Linked DNA regions of Thioclava sp. GXIMD2076. Each later gene encodes a partner of the first gene's protein in a complex. Links are inferred from orthologs where the notes say so. Each region holds a gene or a part of one and is shown in the gene's direction. Other genes may lie near its edges.

Region 1 (3,256 bases):
CGTCCGATCGGGCGCTGGTGAATGTGGGCCGTATCGCGATCGTGCTGGTCGGCGTTGTGGCGATCTGGATCGCGGCGGACCCGAATTCCGAGGTGCTGGGGCTTGTGTCCAACGCATGGGCCGGTTTCGGTGCCGCCTTCGGCCCGCTGGTGATCCTCGCGCTGACCTGGCCGCGGATGAACGGCGCAGGCGCGCTGGCAGGTCTGATCGTGGGGGCGGGCACGGTGATCTTCTGGATCTATTCTGGGCTTGCCGCCTCTACCGGCCTCTACGAGATCATCCCGGGTTTCGTCGCGGCCTTCATCGCCATCATCGTGGTGACGCTGATCACCCGCGATTCCGGCGAGTTCCGCGCGAAATAAGCGCCACATCTCCAACACAGAAAGGCCGCAGCCCCCGCTGCGGCCTTTTTTGTTGCGGGCAATGATTCACGGGAAACGCTAACGGGGCCGTTAACCAAAGAGGTGACGCGATGTCGCACAGTTTGCTTTCCCTGAGCCGCATTTTCCTGTATGAGCCGATGCATCTGAGACGTGACGCCCGAGCCCCCGGGGCACATGCACAGGATAGAGGGGCGGCGGCAATGGGGCCGCCATGCAAACGGGAGCCCACGGGATACGCCTGTGAGGTTTCCAGACAGGATACGCTGAATGTTCAACGTTACTAAAAAATCCATCCAGTGGGGCGAAGAGACCCTGACGCTGGAAACCGGCAAGGTGGCACGTCAGGCCGATGGGACCGTGATCGCCACGCTGGGCGAGACCTCGGTCATGGCCAACGTGACCTTCGCCAAAGCACCGAAGCCGGGTCAAGATTTCTTCCCGCTCACGGTTCACTACCAAGAGAAATACTACGCAGCCGGTAAGATCCCGGGTGGCTTCTTCAAACGCGAAGCACGCCCGACGGAAAAAGAGACGCTGACCGCGCGTCTGATCGACCGTCCCTGCCGCCCGCTCTTCGTTCCGGGCTTCAAGCATGAAGTTCTGGTCATGTGCACCGTGCTCAGCCACGATCTGGTCAACGAGCCCGATATCGTCGCGATGATCGCGGCTTCGGCAGCCCTGACCATCTCGGGCGTGCCCTTCATGGGTCCGATCGCGGCTGCCCGCGTTGGCTTCGTGGATGGGGAATATATCCTCAACCCCGAATGCGAGGACATGACCCAACTGCGCAACAACCCCGAGCAGCGCCTCGATCTGGTTGTCGCCGGCACCAAAGACGCCGTTATGATGGTGGAATCCGAAGCCTACGAGCTGTCGGAAGAAGAAATGCTCGGCGCGGTCAAATTTGGCCATGACGCGATGCAGCCAGTTCTGGACATGATCATCGATCTGGCCGAAGCCTGCGCGAAAGAGCCCTTCGATTTCGTTCCGCCGAACTATGACGAGCTGTATGGCAAGGTCAAAGCTGCTGGCGAGACCCAGATGCGCGCCGCTTTCGCGATCAAGGACAAGCAAGAGCGCACCAATGCGATCTCCGCTGCCGTGACCGCGATCAAGGAAGCGCTGTCGGAAGAAGATCTGGCAGATGCCAATCTCGGCTCGGCCATCAAGAAGCTGGAATCGGGCATTCTGCGCGGTGACATCATCAATGGTGGCGCCCGTATCGACGGCCGCGACAACACCACCGTGCGTCCGATCACCTCGGAAGTGGGCATCCTGCCGCGCACCCATGGTTCGGCGCTGTTCACCCGTGGCGAGACCCAAGGTCTTGTTGTGACCACGCTGGGCACCGGCGATGACGAACAGATCATCGACGCGCTCGAAGGCAACTACCGCTCGAACTTCCTGCTGCATTACAACTTCCCCCCCTATTCGGTGGGCGAGGTTGGCCGCGTGGGCTCGCCCGGCCGTCGTGAAATCGGTCACGGCAAGCTGGCATGGCGCGCGCTGCAAGCGGTGCTGCCGGCTGCGACCGACTTCCCCTACACCATCCGCGTTGTCTCCGAGATCACCGAATCGAACGGGTCTTCCTCGATGGCTTCGGTCTGCGGCGGTTCGCTGTCGATGATGGATGCGGGCGTTCCGCTGAAAGCTCCGGTGGCAGGTGTGGCCATGGGTCTGATCCTCGAAGACGACGGTCGCTATGCGGTCCTCACCGACATCCTCGGTGACGAAGACCACCTGGGCGACATGGACTTCAAGGTGGCGGGCACCGAGAACGGCATCACCTCGCTGCAGATGGACATCAAGGTTGCAGGCATCACGCCCGCGATCATGGAACAGGCTCTGGCACAGGCCAAAGACGGCCGGATGACCATTCTGGGCGAGATGAACAAGGCGCTGTCCACCGGCCGCACCGAGTTCTCCGAGCACGCACCGCGCATCGAGACCATGCAGATCCCGACCGACAAGATCCGTGAAGTGATCGGCTCGGGCGGTAAGGTCATCCGCGAGATCGTGGAAACCTCGGGCGCGAAAGTCGACATCAATGACGACGGCATCATCAAGATCGCCTCGGCCAATGGTGAAGCCATCAAGAAGGCCTATGACATGATCTATTCGATCGTGGCAGAGCCGGAAGAAGGCAAGGTCTACACCGGTAAGGTTGTGAAGCTCGTCGATTTCGGCGCCTTCGTGAACTTCTTCGGCAAGCGTGACGGCCTCGTGCACGTGTCGCAGATCGCCAACAAGCGCCTGAACCACCCGTCGGACATCCTCAAAGAGGGTCAAGAGGTGAAGGTCAAACTGCTTGGCTTCGACGATCGCGGCAAGGTGCGCCTTGGCATGAAGATGGTCGACCAAGAAACCGGCGAAGAAGTCGCGCCGGAGAAGAAAGAAGAAAAAGCAGACTGATCCCAGCGATCTATGCTAAAAACTTTAGTCAGGCGGCCTCCTTGCTGGGGCCGCCTGATTTTTTGAGATGGATGCTGGATGCTGGAAGCCTCAATGCCTGAATTGGACGCTGTTATTTCTTGGGTTGATGGAAATGACCCGAAGCACCTGCGAAAGCGGGCGCAGTTTAGCGAGGATGCTGCAAAAGCACATTCTAAAGGCCTTTTGCCGACACGCTTCCAACAAGTTGGCGAGATCTATTTCTGTATAGCCTCGATCCTGAAATTCTGTCCGGATGTGCGGACGATCTGGCTTGTTACGGATGATCAGACGCCAGAGTTTTTGGGCGATTTTGTCAAAGAGGGCCTCTGTCCACCAGGCAAGATCCGTATCATCGATCACAAGGATATTTTTGCAGGGCATGAGAATTGTCTTCCAACGTTCAATTCGCGCTCCATCGAAGTCATGTTGCACCGCATTCC
Region 2 (3,464 bases), 2.1 Mb from region 1 along the record:
CACGGTCATATTTCTCACAAAGAGCGTAATTTTAGGCCGCCTGACCTTCCGATAAACCTTTGTTAACCATTCGTTGACGAAAAACAGATTGTGTTTTCCACAAGGCAACGTCTATTGTCGTAATTATGTTGGTGTATCGTCACGCGATGTGACCCACACCCACGGATTTCGCTGACTTCCGGTCGGAAGGTCTGCGCGGCACTCGCGCGGCCCCGTCCAGGATCAACCGATTGGCCGCAAGGCCGTAGCCACGCCGGGCAACCCGCTCATGGGAAGAACGGCAACAGTTTGGGGGCAGATCTTAGGGTCCTACCCCGCTTTTAGGATGAAACGCGATGACGCGAGTGGATAGACCAAGGAAGATGTCGGGCAGGCCAAACGCCGCCGCCTTCCCTCTGGCACCTCGCGCTCACGCCCCAAAAACAGACCACAGACCCCGCCCGCCCGGCTTATGCCGCGTGCGGGTGCCTCTGTGGGAAAGCAGGATAAATGGCAAAGAAGATGCTGATCGATGCCACGCACGCGGAAGAAACCCGCGTGGTGGTTGTGGACGGGAATAAAGTCGAGGAATTCGATTTCGAGACGATAAACAAGCGCCAACTCGCGGGAAATATCTACCTCGCGAAAGTGACGCGGGTCGAGCCCTCGCTTCAGGCAGCGTTCGTTGATTACGGCGGAAACCGCCACGGATTCCTCGCATTCGCCGAGATCCACCCCGATTACTACCAGATTCCCTCCGCTGACCGCGAGGCGCTCCTGGCCGAAGAACAGGCCATGGCGCAATCCGATGACGAGGAAGAGGACAAACCACAGCGTTCGCGCCGCCGTCGCCGCTCTTCCCGCAAGGATGACAGCCCCGCAGCTCAGGCCGAAGCCGCTGCCGCAGATGAAACTCTGCGTTCGGAAGACATTCCGGGCATGGGTGTTGCCGATCCGACCGACGAGGACGACCAGCACGAGGATCAGGGCTCGCTTGACGATCTCTCGGATGATCAGGATGACGATAACGCCTCCGAGAGCGATGACGATATCGAGTCGGTTGCCGAAGAAGATGTAACCGAAGAGATCCGCCGTCCGCGCAAGCCCCGCGCACGCCGCTTCAAGATTCAGGAAGTCATCAAGGTCCGCCAGATCATGCTGGTCCAGGTCGTCAAGGAAGAGCGCGGAAACAAAGGCGCGGCCCTGACCACCTATCTCTCGCTTGCAGGCCGTTACTGCGTTCTGATGCCCAACACCGCGCGTGGTGGCGGCATCTCGCGCAAGATCACTAATGCACCCGACCGCAAGAAACTCAAGGAAATCGCCTCGGAACTGTCAGTTCCGCAGGGCGCGGGCCTCATCATCCGCACGGCCGGCGCTCAGCGCACCAAGACCGAGATCCGCCGCGATTACGAATACCTTATCCGCATGTGGCAGCAGATCCGCGAACTGACGATGAAATCGGTCGCCCCTGCCCCCATCTATGAGGAAGGCGATCTGATCAAACGCTCGATCCGCGATCTCTACTCCAAGGATATCGACGAGGTTCTGGTCGAGGGCGAGCGCGGCTACCGTGCGGCCAAAGACTTCATGCGGATGATCATGCCCTCGCATGCGAAGAACGTGAAGCACTATGCCGAGGCGCTGCCGCTTTTCGCGCGCTATCAGGTCGAGGGCTATCTGGCCTCGATGTTCAACCCCGTAGTGCAGCTGAAATCCGGCGGTTATCTGGTGATCGGCGTGACCGAGGCCCTCGTGGCCATCGACGTCAACTCTGGCCGTGCCACCAAAGAAGGCTCGATCGAGGAGACTGCGCTCAAGACCAATCTCGAGGCCGCGGAAGAGGTCGCCCGTCAGGTGCGCCTGCGCGACCTTGCCGGTCTGATCGTCATCGACTTCATCGATATGGACGAGCGCAAGAACAACACCGCCGTCGAAAAGCGGATGAAAGACAAGCTCAAGACCGACCGCGCCCGCATCCAGGTGGGCCGTATCTCGGGCTTTGGCCTGATGGAAATGTCGCGCCAGCGTCTGCGCCCGGGGATGATCGAATCCACGACGCAGCCCTGCTCGCATTGCCACGGCACGGGCCTCATCCGCTCGGATGACAGTATGGCGCTGCAGGTCCTGCGCGCAATCGAGGAAGAAGCTACCCGCAAACGCGCCCGCGAGGTGCTGGTGCGTGTGCCGGTCGCCGTGGCCAACTTCCTGATCAACCAGAAGCGAGAGCATATCGCGCTGATCGAGAGCCGCTATGGTCTGTCTGTGCGTATCGAGGCGGATCCGGCGCTTGTCTCGCCCGATTACACGCTCGAGAAGTTCAAGACGGCCACGCGTGTGGTGGCGGAAGTGACCTCGAATGTGGTCCATGCCAGTGCCGAATTCATGACCGAGCTCGAGGAGTTCGACGCCGCCATCGACGCGGAAACGGCGGATGCGGAAGACGAGGACGCACCGGAGACCCTGACAGACACTCCGAGCGATACGACCAGCGAAGAAGGCCCGAAGAAAAAGAAACGCCGCCGTCGTCGCCGCCGGAAGTCCAACGGTGAGCAGAACGGTATCGAGGGTGAGTCGGATGACGAGAGCGCCGAGGATGCGGACGACCTCTCCGAAGAGAGCGCGGAAGACGAGACGGTAGACACCGAAGAGGCCTCCAAACCGAAACGTTCGCGTTCCCGCTCGCGCCGCCGCTCGAAATCGGATGCGGACACCGATGCCGAAGCGGATGCCGAGCCTCAAAAGGCGGAAGAGGCAGCGGAGCAACCGGCTGAAGAGACTGCACCGGAAGATTCACCCAAGCCGAAGCGCACTCGCTCGCGGAGCCGGAGCCGCTCGCGCAAAGACGAGACCGAGGCCGCATCAGAGGCATCGGCGAATACGGTGGAGAACGCGCCTGTTCAGGCAGAAGAGGCGCCCGTCGCAGAGGCCGCGCCCGCGCCCGCCGAGCAACCTGCCGCCGAGCCCGTTGCCGAGGCTTCAGCGGATGAGGGGCTGGCCGAGATCGCCGCGCCTGCCGCGCCGGTCGCGCAAGCCGAGACCACGCCGGAGCCTGCACCCGAACCGGCAATGGCGGAAGATCAGCCCGACGCGCCCACCGCTCCCAAGCGTCGCGGCTGGTGGAACGCAGGAAATTAACTTACGGAGGCCGGGCTCAGTCCCGGCCTCTTTCCTATCCGGTGCGTGCATCATTCGGGTCCCCCGCCTGCAACCACCCGATATTAAAAAAGGCGGGGTAGCCCCCGCCTTTTTGCCAGTCGAAAAGTCCTTGCCCGAACGGGGTCAGAGGTAGTCCTGACGGGCCAACCCGTATTTGGCCATCTTCTCGTTCAGCGTCCGGCGCGGTAGGCACAGCTCGTCCATCACGCTGGCAATCGAGCCCTTATGGCGGCGCATCGTATTATCGATGAGCATCTTCTCGAAATTCTCGACATATTCCTTGAGCGGCTTGCCCTCGGTGGTGATGGCCGGAATCGAGCTGTCAT

Evidence for each region.
Region 2: the proteins of pnp (region 1) and WDB91_RS13560 are in contact, whole or in part, in a cryo-EM structure (PDB 9QH0), measured with the Escherichia coli proteins. The link is inferred for Thioclava sp. GXIMD2076 from one-to-one orthologs.

Annotation. Positions count from the first base shown.
Region 1 is NZ_CP149932.1:614,567-617,822, reverse strand. What follows is about bases 286-3,222. They hold pnp (polyribonucleotide nucleotidyltransferase), read left to right. Parts: upstream 286-650; coding sequence 651-2,795; downstream 2,796-3,222. Other genes in these bases: WDB91_RS03070 (stealth family protein), read left to right, coding at 2,874-3,222; putP (sodium/proline symporter PutP), read left to right, coding at 286-362. Also shown: more of putP, read left to right, coding at 1-285; more of WDB91_RS03070, read left to right, coding at 3,223-3,256. UniProt on the Escherichia coli protein: Involved in mRNA degradation. Catalyzes the phosphorolysis of single-stranded polyribonucleotides processively in the 3'- to 5'-direction. Also involved, along with RNase II, in tRNA processing.
Region 2 is NZ_CP149932.1:2,740,562-2,744,025, forward strand. What follows is about bases 173-3,317. They hold WDB91_RS13560 (ribonuclease E/G), read left to right. Parts: upstream 173-489; coding sequence 490-3,117; downstream 3,118-3,317. Other genes in these bases: WDB91_RS13565 (sigma-54 dependent transcriptional regulator), read right to left, coding at 3,262-3,317. In the rest of the region: more of WDB91_RS13565, read right to left, coding at 3,318-3,464. UniProt on the Escherichia coli protein: Endoribonuclease that plays a central role in RNA processing and decay. Required for the maturation of 5S and 16S rRNAs and the majority of tRNAs. Also involved in the degradation of most mRNAs.